3 regions of the Pseudomonas sp. p50(2008) genome follow, and region 1 is predicted to be linked to each of the others. Evidence: predicted binding sites of a transcription regulator. Region 1 holds the regulator's gene; each other region holds the start of a gene.
What was found. The regulator sigma-54, encoded in region 1, starts transcription at its own class of promoters, with help from an activator protein. The targets are predictions, from matches to a motif close to ANTGGCATNNANNTTGCTNT.

Region 1 (6,256 bases):
ACCCTCGACGGCCAGGGCATCAAGATGTTGATGGCAGCCGGCGTTCAGACCGCTATCATCAGCGGTCGCAAGACTCCGGTGGTTGAGCGCCGGGCAAAAAATCTCGGCATTCCCCACCTCTACCAGGGTCGCGAAGACAAACTGGTGGTGCTTGACGAGCTTCTTGCCCAACTCGGCCTAAGCTATGAACAGGTCGCCTACCTCGGCGACGATCTGCCGGACCTGCCGGTGATACGCCGCGTAGGCCTGGGCATGGCAGTGGCCAATGCCGCCAGTTTCGTGCGCGAACATGCTGATGGCGTCACTCATGCCCGTGGTGGTGAAGGTGCCGCTCGCGAATTCTGCGAATTGATCCTGCGTGCCCAAGGCCGCCTTGATGCGGCGAACGCTGCATACCTGTGAGCCCATTATGCTGAGCAAAAAGTTTCGCAACATATTGGTGTTCGGTTGCATCGCGGCGATATTTGCCGCGGTCGGCTACTGGAACATCAGCCCGGAACGCTTCCTCGACAAGCCTCCGACCAATACAGAAGAAAGCCCTATCGATTGGTATGCGACCAACACTCACACGCTGCAATACCTCGAAGACGGCAAAGTGCAGTATGAAATGACCTCGGAGAAAGCCGAGCACGTGAAAGCCACGGACATTACTCTGGTTACCAAACCCGACCTGAACATGTACCGCGGTACAGATTTTCCATGGCACGTCACCAGCGAACGCGGTGAAGTGAACTCAGGCGGCACCGAAGTCGAACTGATTGACAACGTCCGCGTCAAACGCACCGACGAGAAGAATCGCGACACCTTGATCACCAGTACTCGCATGACGGTGTTCCCGCAGGAGCAATATGCGCAGACCGAGCAACCCGTTAGAATCGACGGCGCCGGTGGCGTCTCGACTGGTACGGGAATGAAAGCGTATTTGAAAGAAAGCAGGATACACCTGCTATCGAACGTAAGAGGACAGTATGAGGCTCGTTAAAACCCTCCCTATTTTGCTCAGTCTGGGCGCAGCACTGGGAAGCGTGAGCGCCTGGGCTCTGCCGAACGATCAGCAACAGCCAATTCGCATTCAGGCCGACGATGCCCAACTGGACGACAAGAACGGTGTTGCCACTTACACCGGCGACGTGATCATCACCCAAGGGTCGATGAAGGTTACCGGTAACAAGGTAACCATGACCCGCGCGCCGAATGGCGACATCGACGTGGTGACCTCGGTCGGCAACCTGGCTTACTTCGAGCAACTGCAAACCGCCGGCGATGCCAAACCCGTTCAGGGCTGGGGTGTGACCATCCAGTACCACGCCACGCAAAACCGCGTTGTACTGATCGACAAGGCCAAGGTCATCGACAAGGACAACAACGTCACTCAAGGCGAGAAAATCGTCTATGACACCGAGAAAAAGCTGGCGAGCGCTGGTCGCGCTACAGGTAGCAAGGTGACCGAGTCGCGTCCACGCATTGACATGGTGATTCAACCTAAAAAGAAAACCGACGAGCAGAAGGCCCAGTAATGGCAACTCTGAAAGCTCAGCATCTGGCCAAAGCCTACAAGAGCCGCCAGGTTGTGCGTGATGTCAGCCTGTCCATCGACAGCGGTCAGATCGTCGGTTTGCTCGGGCCCAACGGCGCCGGCAAGACCACCTGCTTTTATATGATTGTCGGCCTCGTGCAGGCCGATCAGGGCCGTGTACTGATCGATGACCTCGACGTCAGCCATCAGCCAATGCACGGCCGAGCCAAGGCCGGTATCGGCTATCTTCCGCAAGAGGCGTCGATCTTCCGCAAACTGTCGGTGGCCGATAACATCATGGCGATCCTCGAGACCCGCAAGGAACTCGACAAGGCGGGCCGCCGGAAGGAGCTCGAAAGCCTGCTTCAGGAATTTCACATCAGCCACATTCGCGACAACCTCGGCATGAGCCTGTCCGGCGGTGAACGTCGCCGCGTGGAGATTGCACGCGCGCTGGCCACCAACCCGAAATTCATCCTCCTCGACGAACCGTTCGCCGGCGTGGACCCGATTTCGGTGGGTGACATCAAGCAGATCATTTATCACCTCAAGGCCAAGGGCATCGGCGTCCTGATCACTGACCACAACGTCCGTGAAACCCTGGATATTTGCGAAACGGCGTATATCGTCAACGATGGCCAACTGATTGCCGAAGGCGACTCCGCCACGATCCTGGCCAACGACTTGGTCAAGGAAGTGTACCTGGGGCACGAGTTCCGCTTGTAAGCGCGGAAGTGCCTGGTCATTCGTCCGAGCGCTCGTACCGATAAAAAATCAACGTTTTTTTATTGTTACAGCGCTCTAGGCAAACGCTGCGGTTTCGGGCATATAATTTGCTTATGTTTGGCGCCTCGGCGCCCTGTAGTGGATGGCGCAAGCGCGCCGGCGAATAAGGTTTAAGCCCCTGCCATGAAACCATCGCTAGTCTTGAGAATGGGCCAGCAGCTGACGATGACACCTCAGCTGCAACAGGCCATCCGCCTTCTCCAATTGTCGACCCTGGACCTGCAACAGGAAATCCAGGAGGCTCTGGAGTCCAATCCGATGCTCGAACGCCAGGAAGAAGGCGACGACTTCGACAACGCCGATCCTTTGGCCGACAAAGCCGAACAGCAACCTAACGCCGATGTTTCGGAACCCTCCTACCAGGAAACCGCCCCTACGGTGGACAACCTCGAGGAAGGTGACTGGAACGAGCGCATCCCTAACGAATTGCCTGTTGATACCGCGTGGGAAGACGTCTACCAGACCAGCGCCAGCAGCCTGCCTAGCAACGATGACGACGAGTGGGATTTCACCACCCGCACATCCGCCGGCGAAAGCCTGCAAAGCCACTTGCTATGGCAACTGAACCTGGCACCGATGTCCGACACTGATCGCCTGATCGCCGTGACCCTGATCGATTGCATCAATAATCAGGGCTATCTGGACGAAACCCTCGAGGAAATTCTCGAAGCCTTCGACCCGGAACTGGACATCGAGCTCGATGAAATCGAAGCCGTCCTGCACCGCATCCAGCAATTCGAACCCGCCGGCATCGCCGCCCGTAACCTGGGTGAATGCCTGCTGTTGCAACTGCGCCAGTTGCCCGCCAAAACCCCTTGGCTCGCCGAAGCCAAGCGTTTGGTCACCGATTACATCGACCTGCTGGGCAGCCGTGATTACAGCCAGCTGATGCGCCGCATGAAGCTGAAGGAAGACGAACTGCGCCAGGTGATCGAACTGGTTCAGAGTCTTAATCCACGCCCGGGCTCGCAAATCGAATCCAGTGAAGCCGAATACGTCGTTCCTGATGTGATCGTGCGCAAGGACAACGAACGCTGGCTGGTCGAGCTCAACCAGGAATCGGTGCCTCGACTGCGGGTCAACGCCCAATACGCCGGCTTTGTTCGCCGCGCCGATACCAGCGCAGACAACACCTTCATGCGCAATCAGTTGCAGGAAGCTCGCTGGTTCATCAAGAGCCTGCAAAGCCGCAACGAAACGTTGATGAAAGTAGCCACCCAGATCGTCGAGCATCAGCGCGGTTTTCTGGAGTATGGCGACGAAGCCATGAAACCGCTGGTACTGCATGACATCGCTGAGGCGGTGGGCATGCACGAGTCGACGATTTCACGGGTAACCACGCAAAAATTCATGCATACCCCCCGGGGCATTTATGAACTGAAATATTTTTTCTCCAGCCACGTCAGCACTTCCGAAGGCGGCGAATGCTCTTCCACGGCGATCCGCGCGATCATCAAAAAACTGGTTGCCGCGGAAAATCAGAAAAAGCCGTTGAGTGACAGCAAGATCGCTGGTTTACTGGAGGCACAAGGCATTCAGGTGGCTCGCCGCACCGTCGCCAAGTACCGCGAATCCCTCGGGATCGCGCCTTCGAGCGAACGTAAGCGGTTGATGTAAGCCACGCCACAGCGTTCCAGTGGTAGATCATCTGATCTACCGCTTTATGCACTGGCAACGAAGGAGAAGCTGTATGCAAGTCAACATCAGTGGACACCAACTGGAAGTGACCGAACCCCTGCGCACCTATATCGGCGAAAAACTCGACCGGTTAGAGAGGCATTTCGACAAGATCACAAACGTGCAAGTCACGATGACTGTCGAGAAGCTGCTGCAGAAAATCGAAGCCACGCTGCATATCCCCGGCGGAGAAGTGGTCGCCAACGCAGAGCATTCAGACATGTATGCCGCCATCGACCTGCTGACCGACAAGCTGGATCGCCAACTCAAAAAGCATAAGGAAAAGACCCAGAGCCTCCTCCAGGGCGCAACCGGTCGTTAACACTCCCAACCCATGATCCGACTTGAAAGCATCCTGACCCCCGGCCGTTCCCTCGTGAACGTGCCGGGCGGCAGCAAAAAGAAAGCCCTCGAGCAAATTGCCAACCTAATCCACCGCGAAGTGCCGGATCTGGCCATGCAGGATGTCTTCGAGAGCCTGGTCGCCCGTGAAAAACTCGGTTCTACCGGTTTTGGCAACGGCATCGCGATCCCCCACTGCCGCCTCAAAGGCTGCGAAAGTCCAATCAGTGCATTGATGCACCTGGACGCCCCCATCGATTTCGACGCCATCGACGGCGCTCCGGTTGACCTGCTGTTTGTTCTGCTGGTCCCGCAAGCCGCCACCGATGCGCACCTGGAGCTACTTCGTCAGATCGCCAGCATGCTCGATCGCAAGGAAGTGCGCGAAAAACTGCGTAGTGCCTCGAGCAATGAAGCCTTGTATCAGGTTGTCCTGGACGAGCAGAACGGTCAGTAATCATGCGCTTGATCATTGTCAGTGGCCGTTCCGGCTCAGGTAAAAGTACCGCGCTCGATGTCCTTGAAGACAACGGTTACTACTGCATCGACAACTTGCCCGCAGGGCTTCTGCCTGAATTGGCCGAACGCGCACTGATTCACACGGAACTGGCGCAACCGCTGGTGGCCGTGTCCATCGACGCGCGTAACCTGCCGAGCCACCTGTCGCGGTTTCCAGAGCTGCTGGAAGAAGTCCGCAGCCGACACATCAAGTGCGATGTGTTGTACCTGGACGCCGACGAGGAAACACTGCTCAAGCGTTTTTCGGAAACCCGTCGCCGGCACCCGCTGAGCAACGCCAATCGCTCGCTGGCCGAGGCGATCTCCGACGAAACCAATTTACTGGGCCCTATCGCCGACCTGGCTGACCTCAAGGTCAATACAACTAACCTGAACCTGTATCAGCTGCGCGACACCATCAAGCTGCGGCTGCTCAATCAGCCTGAGCCCGGCACGGCGTTCCTGGTGGAGTCTTTCGGGTTCAAGCGTGGCATGCCGGTGGACGCCGACCTGGTGTTCGATGTGCGCTGCCTGCCCAATCCGTACTGGAAGCCCGAGTTGCGCGAGCAGTCCGGGCTGGACCAACCAGTTGCCGACTACCTGGCAGCGCAACCGGACGTAGAGGAGATGTTCCAGGACATTTCCACCTACCTGCTCAAATGGCTACCAAGATTTGCCGCGAGCAACCGCGCGTATGTCACCATCGCTATTGGCTGTACCGGCGGGCATCACCGCTCCGTCTACCTGACCGAACGCCTGGGTCAGACCCTGCAACAATCCCTGAAGAACGTCCAGGTCCGCCACCGCGACCTCAGCTAAAGGATTCACATCGCGATGCCTGCTCTGGAAATCGAAATTATCAACAAGCTGGGCCTGCACGCTCGCGCTTCTGCAAAATTTGTCGGCGTTGCCGGGCAGTTCAAGGATTGCACGATCAGAGTAGGACGCACGCCGGAATCAACGGTTGACGGCAAAAGCATCATGGCAATGATGATGCTGGCGGCCGGCAAGGGGACCAAAATTTACATCAGCACCGAAGGCGAAGATGAGCAAAAGGCGCTTGATGATCTCAAAGCGTTGATCAACGACTACTTCGGCGAAGGCGAGTAAAGCCAAAAGATCTTTAACCTCAGGCCAGCGCCGTATCCATCACCATCATCAGACAAAACCCGATCAGCAACCCAAGGCTGGCCAGCTTGTCGTGACCGTTACTGCGCGACTCGGGGATGACTTCGTGCGTGACCACCAACAGCATCGCCCCGGCAGCCAGCGCCAGTCCTAGCGGTAGTAGCAGCTCAGCAAGGCTGACCAGCCAGGCGCACAGCAGTGCGAAAACCGGCTCAACCAGCCCTGACGCTGCACCGATCAGAAATGCCCTCACCCTGGACATGCCCGCCCCCGCCAACACCAGCGCGATTACCAGGCCTTCCGGCACGT
Region 2 (6,256 bases), on a different contig from region 1:
GCCACCTCTGCTTCGCGAACAAGTGGTTCTTGAGTCATCGATAGGACCTCGAGCGAGCGTGGAGTAGTTGAGCCTAGACGGTCTGACAGGTCGTTGGAACTCTGGTTCGGCAGTTTTTCCCGTTAGTGCGAGATAGGTCGACATTAAAGAGTCATGTGCTGGAAATAATGCAGGGCCCGTGCCGAAATATGGCGGTTGAGAAGCGATAAGCGAAAAAATCTGGCGAAAGGTTGTTCAAAAATCCACCAGTCCCGGTATGATCGCGCGCCCTGATGCACACGCTGGTAACAACCGATGATGAAGTCCAATCTGATCGCCGCTGCTGAGATCGATCGCCTCGATACCTGGGCCAAGTACTCTGCGCCGATGTGCGGTTCGTGCGTATCCAGCTGCTGCACCCTGCCGGTCGAGGTCAAGATCAAGGATCTGATCCGTATCGGCATCGTCGACGAGTTCGAGCGCGGCGAACCGGCGAAGAACATCGCCAAGCGTTTGCAGAAGGAAGGGATCGTCGAGCGCTACAACCAGAAGTCCGAGATCTTCACCCTCCAGCGCATGAGCAATAACGATTGCCTGTACCTGGATCGTAAGAGTCGTCTGTGCACTATTTATGAAAAGCGCCCGGATACTTGCCGCAATCACCCAAAAATCGGCCCGCGGCCGGGCTATTGCGCTTACAAGCCCAAAGAAGTGGCGCGTGAAACCAGCAACAGCCGCAGGACTCTCGAAAAGTTTTAACACCCCCTGATCATTCCCACGCTCCGCGTGGGAATGCCTCAACGGACGCTCCGCGTCTGCTTTAGGGACGCGGAGCGTCCCGGGCTGTATTCCCGCGCAGAGCGTGAGAACAATCATCAAACCCCAGACAAACAAAAACGCCCCCGACCTTGCGGTCGGGGGCGTTTTTTTTGTCAGCTAACTAAATGACTTAGTTACCGGACTTCTTGGCAGCGCGGGTACGCTCGCTTTCGCCCAGGATCTTCTTACGAAGACGGATGGACTTAGGAGTCACTTCGCACAATTCGTCTTCTTGAACGAATTCCAGAGCTTGTTCCAGGGTGAAACGGATAGGCGGAACCAGAGCGATGGTTTCGTCTTTACCCGAGGCACGCATGTTGTCGAGCTTCTTGCCTTTGGTTGGGTTAACGCCCAGGTCGTTGTCGCGGCTGTTGATGCCGACGATTTGACCTTCGTACACGTCTTCACCGTGACCCAGGAACAATTTGCCGCGAGCTTGCAGGGTTTCCAGCGAGTAAGTCAGAGCCTTACCGGTAGCAACCGAAACCAGCACGCCGTTCTGACGGCCGGACATGTCGCCGGACTTCATCACGTCGTAACGGTCGAAGATCGAGGTCAGGATGCCTGCACCGGAGGTCAGGGTCAGGAACTCGTTACGGAAACCGATCAAGCCACGAGCCGGGATGTTGTACTCAAGGCGCACACGGCCCTTGCCATCCGGAACCATGTTGGTCAGGTCGCCTTTACGGATACCGATCTGCTCCATGATCGAACCTTGCGATTCTTCTGGCAGGTCGATGGTCACGTTTTCGTACGGTTCGTGCTTGACGCCATCAACCATGCGGATGATCACTTCCGGACGACCAACACCCATTTCGAAGCCTTCGCGACGCATGGTTTCGATCAGTACCGAGAGGTGCAGCTCACCACGGCCGGAGACTTTGAACTTGTCGGCGGTGTCGCCTTCTTCAACGCGCAGGGCAACGTTGTAGAGCAGTTCTTTGTCCAGACGCTCTTTGATGTTACGGCTGGTGACGAACTTGCCTTCACGGCCGCAGAACGGCGAGTCGTTAACCTGGAAGGTCATCGAAACGGTTGGTTCGTCAACGGTCAGCGGCTTCATCGCTTCGACGTTCAGTGGGTCGCACAGAGTGTCGGAGATGAACAACTGGTCGAAGCCGCTGATGCAGACGATATCGCCGGCAGCTGCTTCTTCAACGTCGATACGGTGCAGACCGTGGTGACCCATCAGCTTCAGGATACGACCGTTACGGCGCTTGCCGTCTGCATCGATCGCAACAACCTGGGTGTTCGGCTTGACGCGACCACGAGCGATACGGCCAACGCCGATGATGCCCAGGAAGCTGTTGTAGTCCAGTGCCGAGATTTGCATCTGGAACGGACCGTCACGGTCAACTTTCGGTGCTGGTACGTTGTCGACGATCGACTGGTACAGCGGGGTCATGTCTTCAGCCATGTCGGTGTGTTCCAGACCGGCAATGCCGTTCAGGGCCGAGGCGTAGACGACTTTGAAGTCCAGCTGTTCTTCGGTAGCACCGAGGTTGTCGAACAGGTCGAAGATCTGGTCCAGAACCCAGTCCGGACGTGCGCCTGGACGGTCAACCTTGTTGATGACCACGATTGGACGCAGGCCGGCTTCGAAAGCCTTCTTGGTCACGAAACGGGTTTGCGGCATAGGGCCGTCTTGAGCGTCAACCAGCAGCAGAACGGAGTCAACCATCGACATTACGCGTTCAACTTCGCCGCCGAAGTCGGCGTGGCCCGGGGTGTCCACGATGTTGATGTGGTAGCCGTTCCAGTTGATGGCGGTGTTTTTCGCCAGAATGGTAATACCGCGCTCTTTCTCCTGGTCGTTGGAGTCCATCACGCGCTCGTCGTTGAGCTCGTTGCGCTCCAGGGTGCCGGATTGACGCAAGAGTTTGTCTACCAGGGTGGTCTTACCATGGTCAACGTGAGCAATGATGGCGATGTTGCGTAGATTTTCGATCACTTGTGTATCTCGATCAGAGGATTCGGTGTGCTGACAAGTCTTGGCAGCGATTTACAGTAGAGTCAGGCCTTGCCGTTACAGCTTGACGGCAGAGTCGGGGGGCCGGTGACGCAGGCCACAGGCATACAGCCCCGGGCTCTTAGCTCGGTCGATAAACGCGCACATTGGCATGCCCCTCACTGAGCAAATGGTGGGCATGCAGGCGACTCATCACGCCTTTGTCGCAATACAGCAGGTACTGGCGAGTAGGGTCCAGTTCCTTGAAACGAGCGTTCAATGCATAAAACGGCATCGTCTGTACCTCAATGCCAGCAATTGCCATCGGGTCGTCTTCAGCGGCATCCGGGTGACGGATGTCGATGATGATCTGGCCCGCCAGTGCTTCGCTGACTTCTTCGATCTGCAAGTCCTGGCCCAATTCGTCGATTACGCGATCGATCGGTACCAGTTTGGCGTTCTCGAGCGCACGCTCAAGGACCGCCATGTCGAATTCTTTCTCTTCATGCTCCACGCGCGGACGCTTGGCGTGGGTCTTGGGGTTCACCGAGATGACCCCGCAGTATTCCGGCATGTGCTTGGCGAAATCGGCGGTACCGATTTCGTTGGCCAGATCAATGATGTCCTGCTTGTGACTGGCGATCAGCGGACGCAAGACCAGCTTGTCGGTCACACAGTCGATCACGGACAGGTTCGGCAGTGTCTGGCTCGATACCTGGGAAATCGCTTCACCGGTAACCAGCGCCTCGATCTCCAGCCGATCAGCGATTCGGGATGCAGCGCGCAACATCATACGCTTCAAAACCACACCCATATGACTGTTATCGACTTTCCCGAGAATTTCTCCCAGTACTTCCTCGAACGGCACACTGACAAATAACACGCGCTGGGAGCTTCCGTACTTCTTCCAGATGAAGTGCGCGACTTCCATCACGCCCAGCTCATGGGCCCTTCCGCCCAGGTTGAAGAAGCAGAAATGGCTCATCAGCCCGCGGCGCATGATCTGGTACGCGGCCACGGTGGAGTCAAAGCCGCCGGACATCAGTACAAGTGTCTGTTCCAGGGCACCCAGCGGATAACCGCCGATGCTGTTGTGCTGGTTGTGGATCACGAACAACCGTTTGTCGCGAATTTCGATGCGAACTTCGATTTCCGGCTCTTTCAGCGAGATTCCGGCAGCGCCGCACTGACGACGCAGCTGGCTGCCGACGTATTTCTCGACGTCCATCGAGCTGAATTCATGCTTGCCGGCACGCTTGCAGCGCACCGAAAAAATCTTCCCTGCCAGCGCGTCGCCGAAGTGCTGTTTGCACTTGGCAACGATGTCGTCGAAGTCGCCCAAAGGGTACTCGTCGACCTGCAGGAAATGCGCGATACCCGGCATGCAGCTCAGGCGCTCGGTCATCTCCTTCAGTACTTTGGGCTCGGCTACGCGGGTTTCAAGCTCGAGATTGTCCCACACACCGTTCACCACCACGGCCGGGTCCAGGTCGCGGAGCACGGTGCGGATGTTTTTGGCCAACTGGCGGATGAAACGCATCCGTACCGGGCGGCTCTTGATGGTGATCTCGGGGAAGACTTTTACGATTAGTTTCATGAAAACAGCGCGCGCTGGGCCAGCCGAAAAAGGGGGGCGCGGATTATAGCGGAAATTGCTCAAGGTTTAACCAGTTAATGTGCAGAAGGTTTTGCGCGCACCAAAACAGGTCATTTACTGAAAGCAGCGCCACATTACAGGGCGATATTTTTCAGTAAACGTATTATCAAGCCTTTATAAGCGTGAATTTGGGGCAAAAAACCCACGGTGGGGCACTGGCATGCAATTTGCTCCCTTGTGAGGCAGGTTGCCTTGGCAGAGTATTCGCGCCGGCATCACCCACATTCTAAGGGCATCCACTACTTAAGCCCGAAGCCACCCGGAGGACACTATGTCGAAGTCGGTTCAACTCATCAAAGATCATGACGTCAAGTGGATTGATCTGCGCTTCACGGACACCAAAGGCACTCAGCACCACGTGACCATGCCGGCTCGCGACGCGCTGGATGACGCTTTCTTCGAAGAAGGCAAAATGTTCGACGGTTCCTCCATCGCTGGCTGGAAAGGCATCGAAGCTTCCGACATGATCCTGCTGCCGGATGACAGCACTGCCGTTCTCGATCCGTTCACCGAAGACCCAACGCTGATCATCGTGTGCGACGTCATCGAGCCGTCGACCATGCAGGGCTACGACCGTGACCCACGTGCGATCGCCAAGCGTGCCGAGGAATACCTGAAGTCGACCGGTATCGGCGATACCGTTTTCGTTGGCCCGGAGCCAGAGTTCTTCATCTTCGACCAAGTGAAATTCAAGTCGGACATCTCCGGCTCGATGTTCAAAATCATCTCCGAACAAGGTTCGTGGATGTCTGACCAGGACGTCGAAGGCGGCAACCACGGCCACCGTCCAGGCATCAAAGGCGGCTACTTCCCGGTTCCACCGTTTGACCACGACCACGAAATCCGTACCTCCATGTGCAACGCCATGGAAGAAATGGGCCTGGTCATCGAAGTTCACCACCACGAAGTGGCAACTGCTGGCCAGAACGAAATCGGTGTGAAGTTCAACACCCTGGTCGCCAAGGCTGACGAAGTTCAGACCCTGAAGTATTGCGTACACAACGTGGCTGTTGCTTACGGCCGTACTGCTACCTTCATGCCTAAGCCTCTGTACGGCGATAACGGTTCGGGTATGCACGTTCACCTGTCCATCGCTAAAGAAGGCAAGAACACCTTCGCTGGCGAAGGCTATGCCGGCCTGTCCGACACCGCCCTGTTCTTCATCGGCGGCATCATCAAGCACGGTAAGGCACTGAACGGCTTCACCAACCCGTCGACCAACTCCTACAAGCGTCTGGTTCCAGGTTTCGAAGCGCCAGTGATGCTGGCTTACTCGGCTCGCAACCGTTCCGCTTCGATCCGTATTCCTTACGTGTCCAGCCCTCGCGCTCGCCGTATCGAAGCTCGCTTCCCGGATCCGGCAGCCAACCCGTACCTGGCCTTCGCTGCTTTGGTAATGGCTGGCCTGGACGGTATCCAGAACAAGATCCACCCTGGCGATGCAGCCGACAAAAACCTGTACGACCTGCCGCCTGAAGAGGCGAAAGAGATTCCACAAGTTTGCGGCAGCCTGAAAGAAGCCCTGGAAGAGCTGGACAAAGGTCGTGCGTTCCTGACCAAAGGCGGCGTTTTCAGCGACGACTTCATCGACGCTTACATCGCTCTGAAAAGCGAAGAAGAAATCAAGGTCCGTACCTTCGTACACCCACTGGAATACGAGCTGTACTACAGCTGCTGATCCGGTAGCGCCTGCGCAAGCGGCGTGACAAAAAGAGGCCTCCTTCGGGAGGCCTTTTTTGTGGGCAAAGTCAAAAGATCGCAGCCTTCGGCAGCTCCTACTTTGGAACGCGTACAACCTGTAGGAGCTGCCGAAGGCTGCGATCTTTTGATCTCGCTTTTATGCACCCGAATGT
Region 3 (6,256 bases), on a different contig from region 1:
TGGTCAGGTTGGTGATCTGGCCAGTGGCGTAGCCGTTCTGTACCGGAATCGAACGTGCGGTGTCGGCGTTGTATTGGGTGGTGTTGCCCATGGCGATGGTCACGCCATCCGGGTTGGAGCTGGCGCCGTTGGCCTTCCACACGCCGTCGGTCACAGTACCTGGAACCCAGTTGGTCACCTTCAGCTCATTGCTGATGGTCGAAGTCGGCGGAGTCGTCGGCGGAGTCACTGGCGTGCTGATTTGGGTTAGTTTGCCAGCCGAGTCAAATGTCATGGTCGAAGGAACCGGGTTGGTCGGCAGGCTGCCGTCCATGTTGCGTCCATCGATCAGCGTGTAGGTATCCCACGTGTTAGCACTGGTTTTCACCATGTACTGATTCATCTCGTGCTGGTTGCCCTGGCTGTCGTAGATCGGCGTATTGAATTGCTTGCTATAGGTCTCAGACTTGGTTGGATCGAATTTGTTGGTGGCAACGGTCTGGTCAATGACCTTATCCGTGGAGTTCAGGTTAATCGTCGACGACACCGCGCTACTCGACTTCGGAGCCAGGTTGGAGGTGTCGATACGCAGGTCGGTCAACATACCGTTCTGGATCTTGCCGCTGGCATCCACACCGTAGCCCTGCAGCCGGGAAGTGCCGTCGGTGTTGGTGACATAACCGTCCTTGTCGACCTTGAACGTACCGGCGCGGGTGTAGGACAGCGAACCGCTGTTATTGAGCACGAAGAAACCGGAGCCGTTGATGCCCATGTCCAGTACGTTACCGGTGCTGCTGATATCGCCCTGGGTGAATTGCTGGGAAACGTTGGCCAGGCGCACACCGCTGCCGACGACCTTGCTTCCGGTACCCAGCTTGGTGGCCGAGTAGACGTCTTCGAATTCCGCACGGGACGATTTGAAACCGGTGGTCGCGACGTTGGCGATGTTGTTGCCGGTCACGTCCAGTTGTTTGTTGGCTGCAAAGAGACCGCTAAGGCCGATATTGAAAGACATGTTTCACTCCTTTATGCCGGGTTAGTCGGCTTTACATACCAATGGTTTGTACTTTGGACAGGGCGATGCTGCCCAGCCCGGCGAGGTTGAGCATCAACTCACCGCCCGTCTGGCTGATGGTCACGCTGTTGACCGTCGCTGGCAGGTTGGTGACCAGCGATACAGCCTGGCTGTCGATGGTGGCCGTCGCCGCGAAGGTGTAAGTACCCGACTCGACCGTATTACCCGCGCTGTCTTTTCCGTCCCAGATAAAGCTGGCATTGCCGGCAGTCTGGCTGCCCATGTCGATGGTGCGGACGACCTTGCCGTCCTTGTCGGAAATCTTCAGCGCGACCGCAGGGACAGAGCCCGGAATGGCCACGGTACCGGTCATGCTCTTGGAGGTATCGACAACCGCTTTATCGCTAGGCGCGATCACGGAACGCCCCACAAGCGACGAGGCCTGCAAAGCCTGCGACGAGTTGTAGTTACCGGCAATGCCACTCACCGTATCGTTGAGTGTGGTGATGCCTTCCAGACTGCTGAACTGCGCCAATTGGGCGACGAACTCGCCGTTGTCCTGCGGTTCGAGCGGATTCTGGTTTTTCAGCTGGGTCACCAGCAACTGCAGGAACGCGTCTTTGCCCAGGGCTTTTTTGCCGGCAGCGCTATTGGTTGCCGACGCCAGGCCATCACTGGTGGTGGAGGTGTTCTTGATCGAGGAGTTGGCCAGGATGTCGTTGAGGCTCAAACCGCTTGTCGTATCGGTAACACTCATCTGAGTCGCCCCTTATCACTGACCGAGAGTCAGGACCTTCTGCATCATGGTTTTGGCCGTGTTCATCATTTCGGCGTTGGTCTGAAAGGACCGGCTCGCGGAAATCATGTCGGCCATTTCCTCCACGACGTTGACGTTCGGGTAGTAGACATAGCCCTTGGCATCAGCAGCCGGATGGTTCGGCTCGTAGCGAGCCTCCAGGTTGCTCTGGTCTTCGACCACACCCAGCACTTGCACACCCTGACCCGCCGCGTCCTGATTCTGGAACAGCGAATCGCTGCCGCCGCTCTGGCCACCCTGGAACATGGTGGCGAACACCGGATGACGCGCGCGGTAGGTTTGATCGATGCTCGACGAGACGGTCTCGGCGTTGGCGATGTTACTGGCGACGGTGTTCAGGCGAGTGGTCTGGGCACTCATGCCGCTACCGGCAATGTTGAAAACACTGGACAGGGACATGAATTACTCTCCGCGCAGGGCTGAAATCAGCCCTTTGAATTTACTGTTGAGCAAGGTGAAGCTGGCCTGGAAGTTGACGGAGTTTTCCGCGTAGTTCGACTGTTCCAGCTGGGCGTCCACGGTGTTCTGATCAATCGACGGTTGCATCGGCGTGCGATACAGCAATGACTCGTCACCGCTGTCCAAGCCTTGGGCCTCGATATGACGGCTGTTGGTCATGTTCAGCGCGAAACCGCCGCCGCTCTTGGTTTTCTCGCTCTGTTCGGCAAGCACCTTCGAGAAGTCCAGATCCCGAGCCTTGTAGTTCGGGGTGTCCGCGTTGGCGATGTTGTTGGCCAGGACTTCGGCACGCTGTGCGCGGAAGTTGAGAGCCTGTTGGTGAATACCGAGCGCTTTATCGAAGCTGATGCTCATGTCGGGAAACCTTCGGGTGACCTGATTTTTCGTACGGTGAACTTAGCAAGCCGCGTGCCAATCGGAAAAACCCCGCAAACAGTGGGTTTGCGGGCAGTGGCAAGGGTGGCAATGACAGAAAAGCGGCAATCGACTTCCGCCGCCTGCCGCTTTTCTGCCGCTTTCCAAGGACAACACCTATCCGTGTAGGAGCTGCAATTGCGGCAGACATAAAAAAGGGAGCCCCTGAGGACTCCCTTTTTTATGTCTGCCGCAATTGCATCACTTCGCCTGGTAAATGATCCCTGGGCTGCACTGGACCATCTGGTAATGATCCGGCAATCCATTCAGCGCTTCGGAAGCGCCGAGGAACAGATAGCCCCCCGGTTTCAACGTGCTATGGATGCGCAACAGGATGTCTTTCTTCACCTCGGCGGAGAAGTAGATCAACACGTTGCGACAGAACACGATGTCGAACTTGCCAAGCGCCGCGTAACTGTCCAGCAGATTGAACGAGCGAAACTCCACCCGACTCTTGATCGGCGCCTTGATGGCCCAGCGTCCCGGTCCCTTGGGATCGAAATAACGCTGCAGACGCTCGGGCGAAAGACCACGACCGATTGCCAGGCTGTCGTACTCGCCAGTCTTGCAGTTGGTCAGCATGGTGCCGGAAAGATCAGTGGCAACGATCTGCACACCCATCTTCAATTGCCCCAGGTTGACCCGCTCGAACTCATCGATCGACATCGACAGCGAATACGGTTCCTGACCCGACGAGCACGCGGCCGACCAGATTCGCAGGCGCTGGCCGGGCGCCGCCTTGATCGCTTCCGGCAGTACCTTGTTCTTCAAGACTTCAAACGGATAGGTGTCACGAAACCACAGGGTTTCGTTGGTCGTCATGGCATCAACCACCATCTCGCGCAAACCACTGCGCGGCTGGGTCTGGATGCGCTGGACCAGCTCACCCAGGGACTTGATGCCTTGCTGCTCCATCAGTTTGTTGAGACGGCTCGATACCAGGTACTGCTTGTTTTCACCAAGCAAAATGCCACAGGCTTTTTCCAGGAATACCCGGAACTGTTCGAAATCCAAATTACCCGTAGACAATGATGCCGCCTCTTAACTCGTGTTGACCGCCAGGGACAAAAGGCCCCTAGCTGATATCTGCTGCTTTGATCCGGTCGACTACCCGGGATGCCAGGTCATCAGGGCGGAATTTGGCAAGGAAGTCATCGGCACCGACTTTCTTGACCATCGCCTGATTGAACACCCCCGACAACGAAGTATGCAGGATGATATGAAGCTTTTGCATGCGAGGGTCACTGCGGATCTCGGCGGTGAGGGTGTACCCGTCCATTTCCGGCATCTCGATGTCGGAAATCATCATCAGGAACTCTTCTTCCGGCTTTTTACCTTCATCGACCAACTTGCGCAGGTAATCCAGCGCTTGCCGACCGTCGTTCAGCGCCACCACTTCGACGCCGACCGTTTGTAGACAACGCGAGACCTGCTTGCGTGCCACCGACGAGTCGTCGACCGTCAGCACGCGCAGGGACAGCGCCTTGTGCTGGGTTTCGACATCCACGACGCCCACGGAAATCGCTTCCGGTGTCGGCGCCACTTCCGCCAGGACTTTCTCGACGTCGATGATTTCGACTAGCTGATTGTCAACGCGGGTCACTGCCGTGAGGTAGTGATCGCGTCCAGTGCCCTTGGGCGGCGGATGGATCTCCTCCCAGTTCATGTTGACGATGCGTTCCACCGAGCGCACCAGGAAACCCTGGGTCTTGGTGTTGTACTCCGTGATGATCACGAACGGATTGCTCTGATCCAGCAATCGACCTGAACCGGTCGCCATTGCCAGATCCATAATCGGAATGGTCGCCCCCCGAATACTCGCCACACCGCACACGACAGGATTGGACTTGGGCATCACGGTCAGCTTGGGGCATTGCAGCACCTCGCGAACCTTGAATACGTTGATCCCATAGAGCTGCGGACCGTCAAGACGGAACAACAACAGCTCCAGGCGATTCTGCCCTACCAGTTGCGTGCGCTGGTTTACTGAATCCATTACACCAGCCATGCCCAGACTCCTACTACCAACGCTTCAGTGTGTTGCGACGCACATTCATTGCTAAACGGCACGGCGCTTGCTTTTTAACTCGTATGAACACAGAACCGACATTTTTCCGACGCCTGACCTCAAACTTTCGCAAATCGCTTTGCGCGATGTCGGCCGTTTGCCTGTTCAACGCTGGCAGCCCTGCCCTTGCTGATGCGGTTACCTTGCCTGACATGCTTATCGGCGTCACCCAGGGCTTTCTTGAATTCACCGTAGAAGACTATTTGGCGACCAGTCAAACTGAAGGTCGTTATGAGATCCAGGTCAGCCAGCTCGATCCGCGTCTGCGCATGCCAATGTGCGACAAGGAATTGACAGCGAGCCTGGAGAGTCCGGCCAAGCCACTGGGGCGCGTTACGGTGAAGGTTCGCTGCGAGGGCGCCGCTCCCTGGACCGTGTTCGTACCCGCTCAAGTCCGGCTGTTCCGCGACGTCGTCACCACCACCCGACCGCTACGTCGCCTCGGTGTTGTCGAACCCGACGATGTGATCCTGCGCGAGCGTGATATCAGCTTGATCAGCCAGGGCTACCTCACTTCGCTGGATCAGGCGATCGGGCAAAAACTGACCCGACCAATGGTCGCCGATCAGCTGATCACTCTGGTGAACATCGAGCAGGCGGAAGTCATCACCAAGGGCGATCAGGTGGTGATTACCGCCCGTAGCGGCACACTCAGCGTGCGCATGCCGGGAGAAGCGCTGTCCAACGGTGGTTTGCGAGACCAGATACGCGTAAAAAACCTGAATTCCCAGCGGGTCATCAAGGCGCAAGTTATCGCGCCCGGCCAGGTGGAAGTCGCCATGTAGTACCTCGGGTATTGGTGTTTAGATGGCGCACCGCTCGACTGTTCCCTAAACTGTGACTCATCCAGGGCAAGTGCTGACGCGCGCAAGCTCATTGATAAATGAGTCTAAAGTTTTCCAGGGTTTGGCCGAAAACATGGCAAGCGTCCAAATACCCAGAGGTTTTTTGATCATGGTCATCGATTTCAGCCGTCTAAACAGCTCCTCGTCACTTACGGGCAGTACACGTACCAGCGCCAGCAAGGACACGGCAGAAGCCGCCAAGTCCGCGCCGCTGAATACCCCGGCCGCAGAGGCCACTACCGTCAAAAGCGGGGAATCGGTACACCTCAGCAATGAGGCTCAGCAGTTGCAAAAGGTCACTGACAAGCTGCGCGATCAGCCCGCTGTCGATAATGCCCGCGTGGCAGAGTTGAAAGCAGCGATTGCCGATGGCAGCTATAAAGTCGACAGCAACCGTGTAGCCAGCAAACTGCTCAACTTCGAAGCCCAGCGCTAGGCTCCGGTCTGCGCGAGGCTTTTGGACGCTTAAAACCCAAGGCCAGCCATGCACGATACTAATTTACTGCAACTGATCATCGACGACTTTGCTCCAGCGCAACAATTGCTCGAGTTATTGCAAACCGAGGCCATCGCGTTGCATGGTCGCGACATGCGACTGCTCGAAGACATTCTGGCGCAGAAGCAGGCATTGATCATTTTGCTTGAACAGCATGGCCGCA

Region 2: a site for sigma-54 is predicted at 4,558-4,577, ahead of glnA (type I glutamate--ammonia ligase). Genes of this name have one in related genera too.
Region 3: a site for sigma-54 is predicted at 2,667-2,686, ahead of flgB (flagellar basal body rod protein FlgB). Genes of this name have one in related genera too.

The regions. Positions count from the first base shown of each region.
Region 1 covers NZ_JACMYF010000003.1:554,724-560,979, forward strand. Annotated here, with positions in the region: gene H7698_RS11025 (KdsC family phosphatase) at 1-402, shown strand, start outside; gene lptC (LPS export ABC transporter periplasmic protein LptC) at 410-982, shown strand; gene lptA (lipopolysaccharide transport periplasmic protein LptA) at 969-1,517, shown strand; gene lptB (LPS export ABC transporter ATP-binding protein) at 1,517-2,242, shown strand; gene H7698_RS11045 (RNA polymerase factor sigma-54) at 2,426-3,919, shown strand; gene hpf (ribosome hibernation-promoting factor, HPF/YfiA family) at 3,993-4,301, shown strand; gene ptsN (PTS IIA-like nitrogen regulatory protein PtsN) at 4,314-4,778, shown strand; gene rapZ (RNase adapter RapZ) at 4,781-5,638, shown strand; gene H7698_RS11065 (HPr family phosphocarrier protein) at 5,654-5,929, shown strand; gene H7698_RS11070 (ZIP family metal transporter) at 5,949-6,256, opposite strand, start outside.
Region 2 covers NZ_JACMYF010000004.1:412,044-418,299, forward strand. Annotated here, with positions in the region: gene H7698_RS13580 (glycogen/starch/alpha-glucan phosphorylase) at 1-38, opposite strand, end outside; gene H7698_RS13585 (YkgJ family cysteine cluster protein) at 298-738, shown strand; gene typA (translational GTPase TypA) at 929-2,749, opposite strand; gene thiI (tRNA uracil 4-sulfurtransferase ThiI) at 2,889-4,343, opposite strand; gene glnA (type I glutamate--ammonia ligase) at 4,675-6,081, shown strand.
Region 3 covers NZ_JACMYF010000009.1:385,150-391,405, forward strand. Annotated here, with positions in the region: gene flgE (flagellar hook protein FlgE) at 1-994, opposite strand, end outside; gene flgD (flagellar hook assembly protein FlgD) at 1,026-1,751, opposite strand; gene flgC (flagellar basal body rod protein FlgC) at 1,767-2,210, opposite strand; gene flgB (flagellar basal body rod protein FlgB) at 2,214-2,624, opposite strand; gene cheR (protein-glutamate O-methyltransferase CheR) at 2,886-3,713, opposite strand; gene H7698_RS25330 (chemotaxis protein CheV) at 3,760-4,692, opposite strand; gene flgA (flagellar basal body P-ring formation chaperone FlgA) at 4,776-5,537, shown strand; gene flgM (flagellar biosynthesis anti-sigma factor FlgM) at 5,707-6,033, shown strand; gene H7698_RS25345 (flagella synthesis protein FlgN) at 6,082-6,256, shown strand, end outside.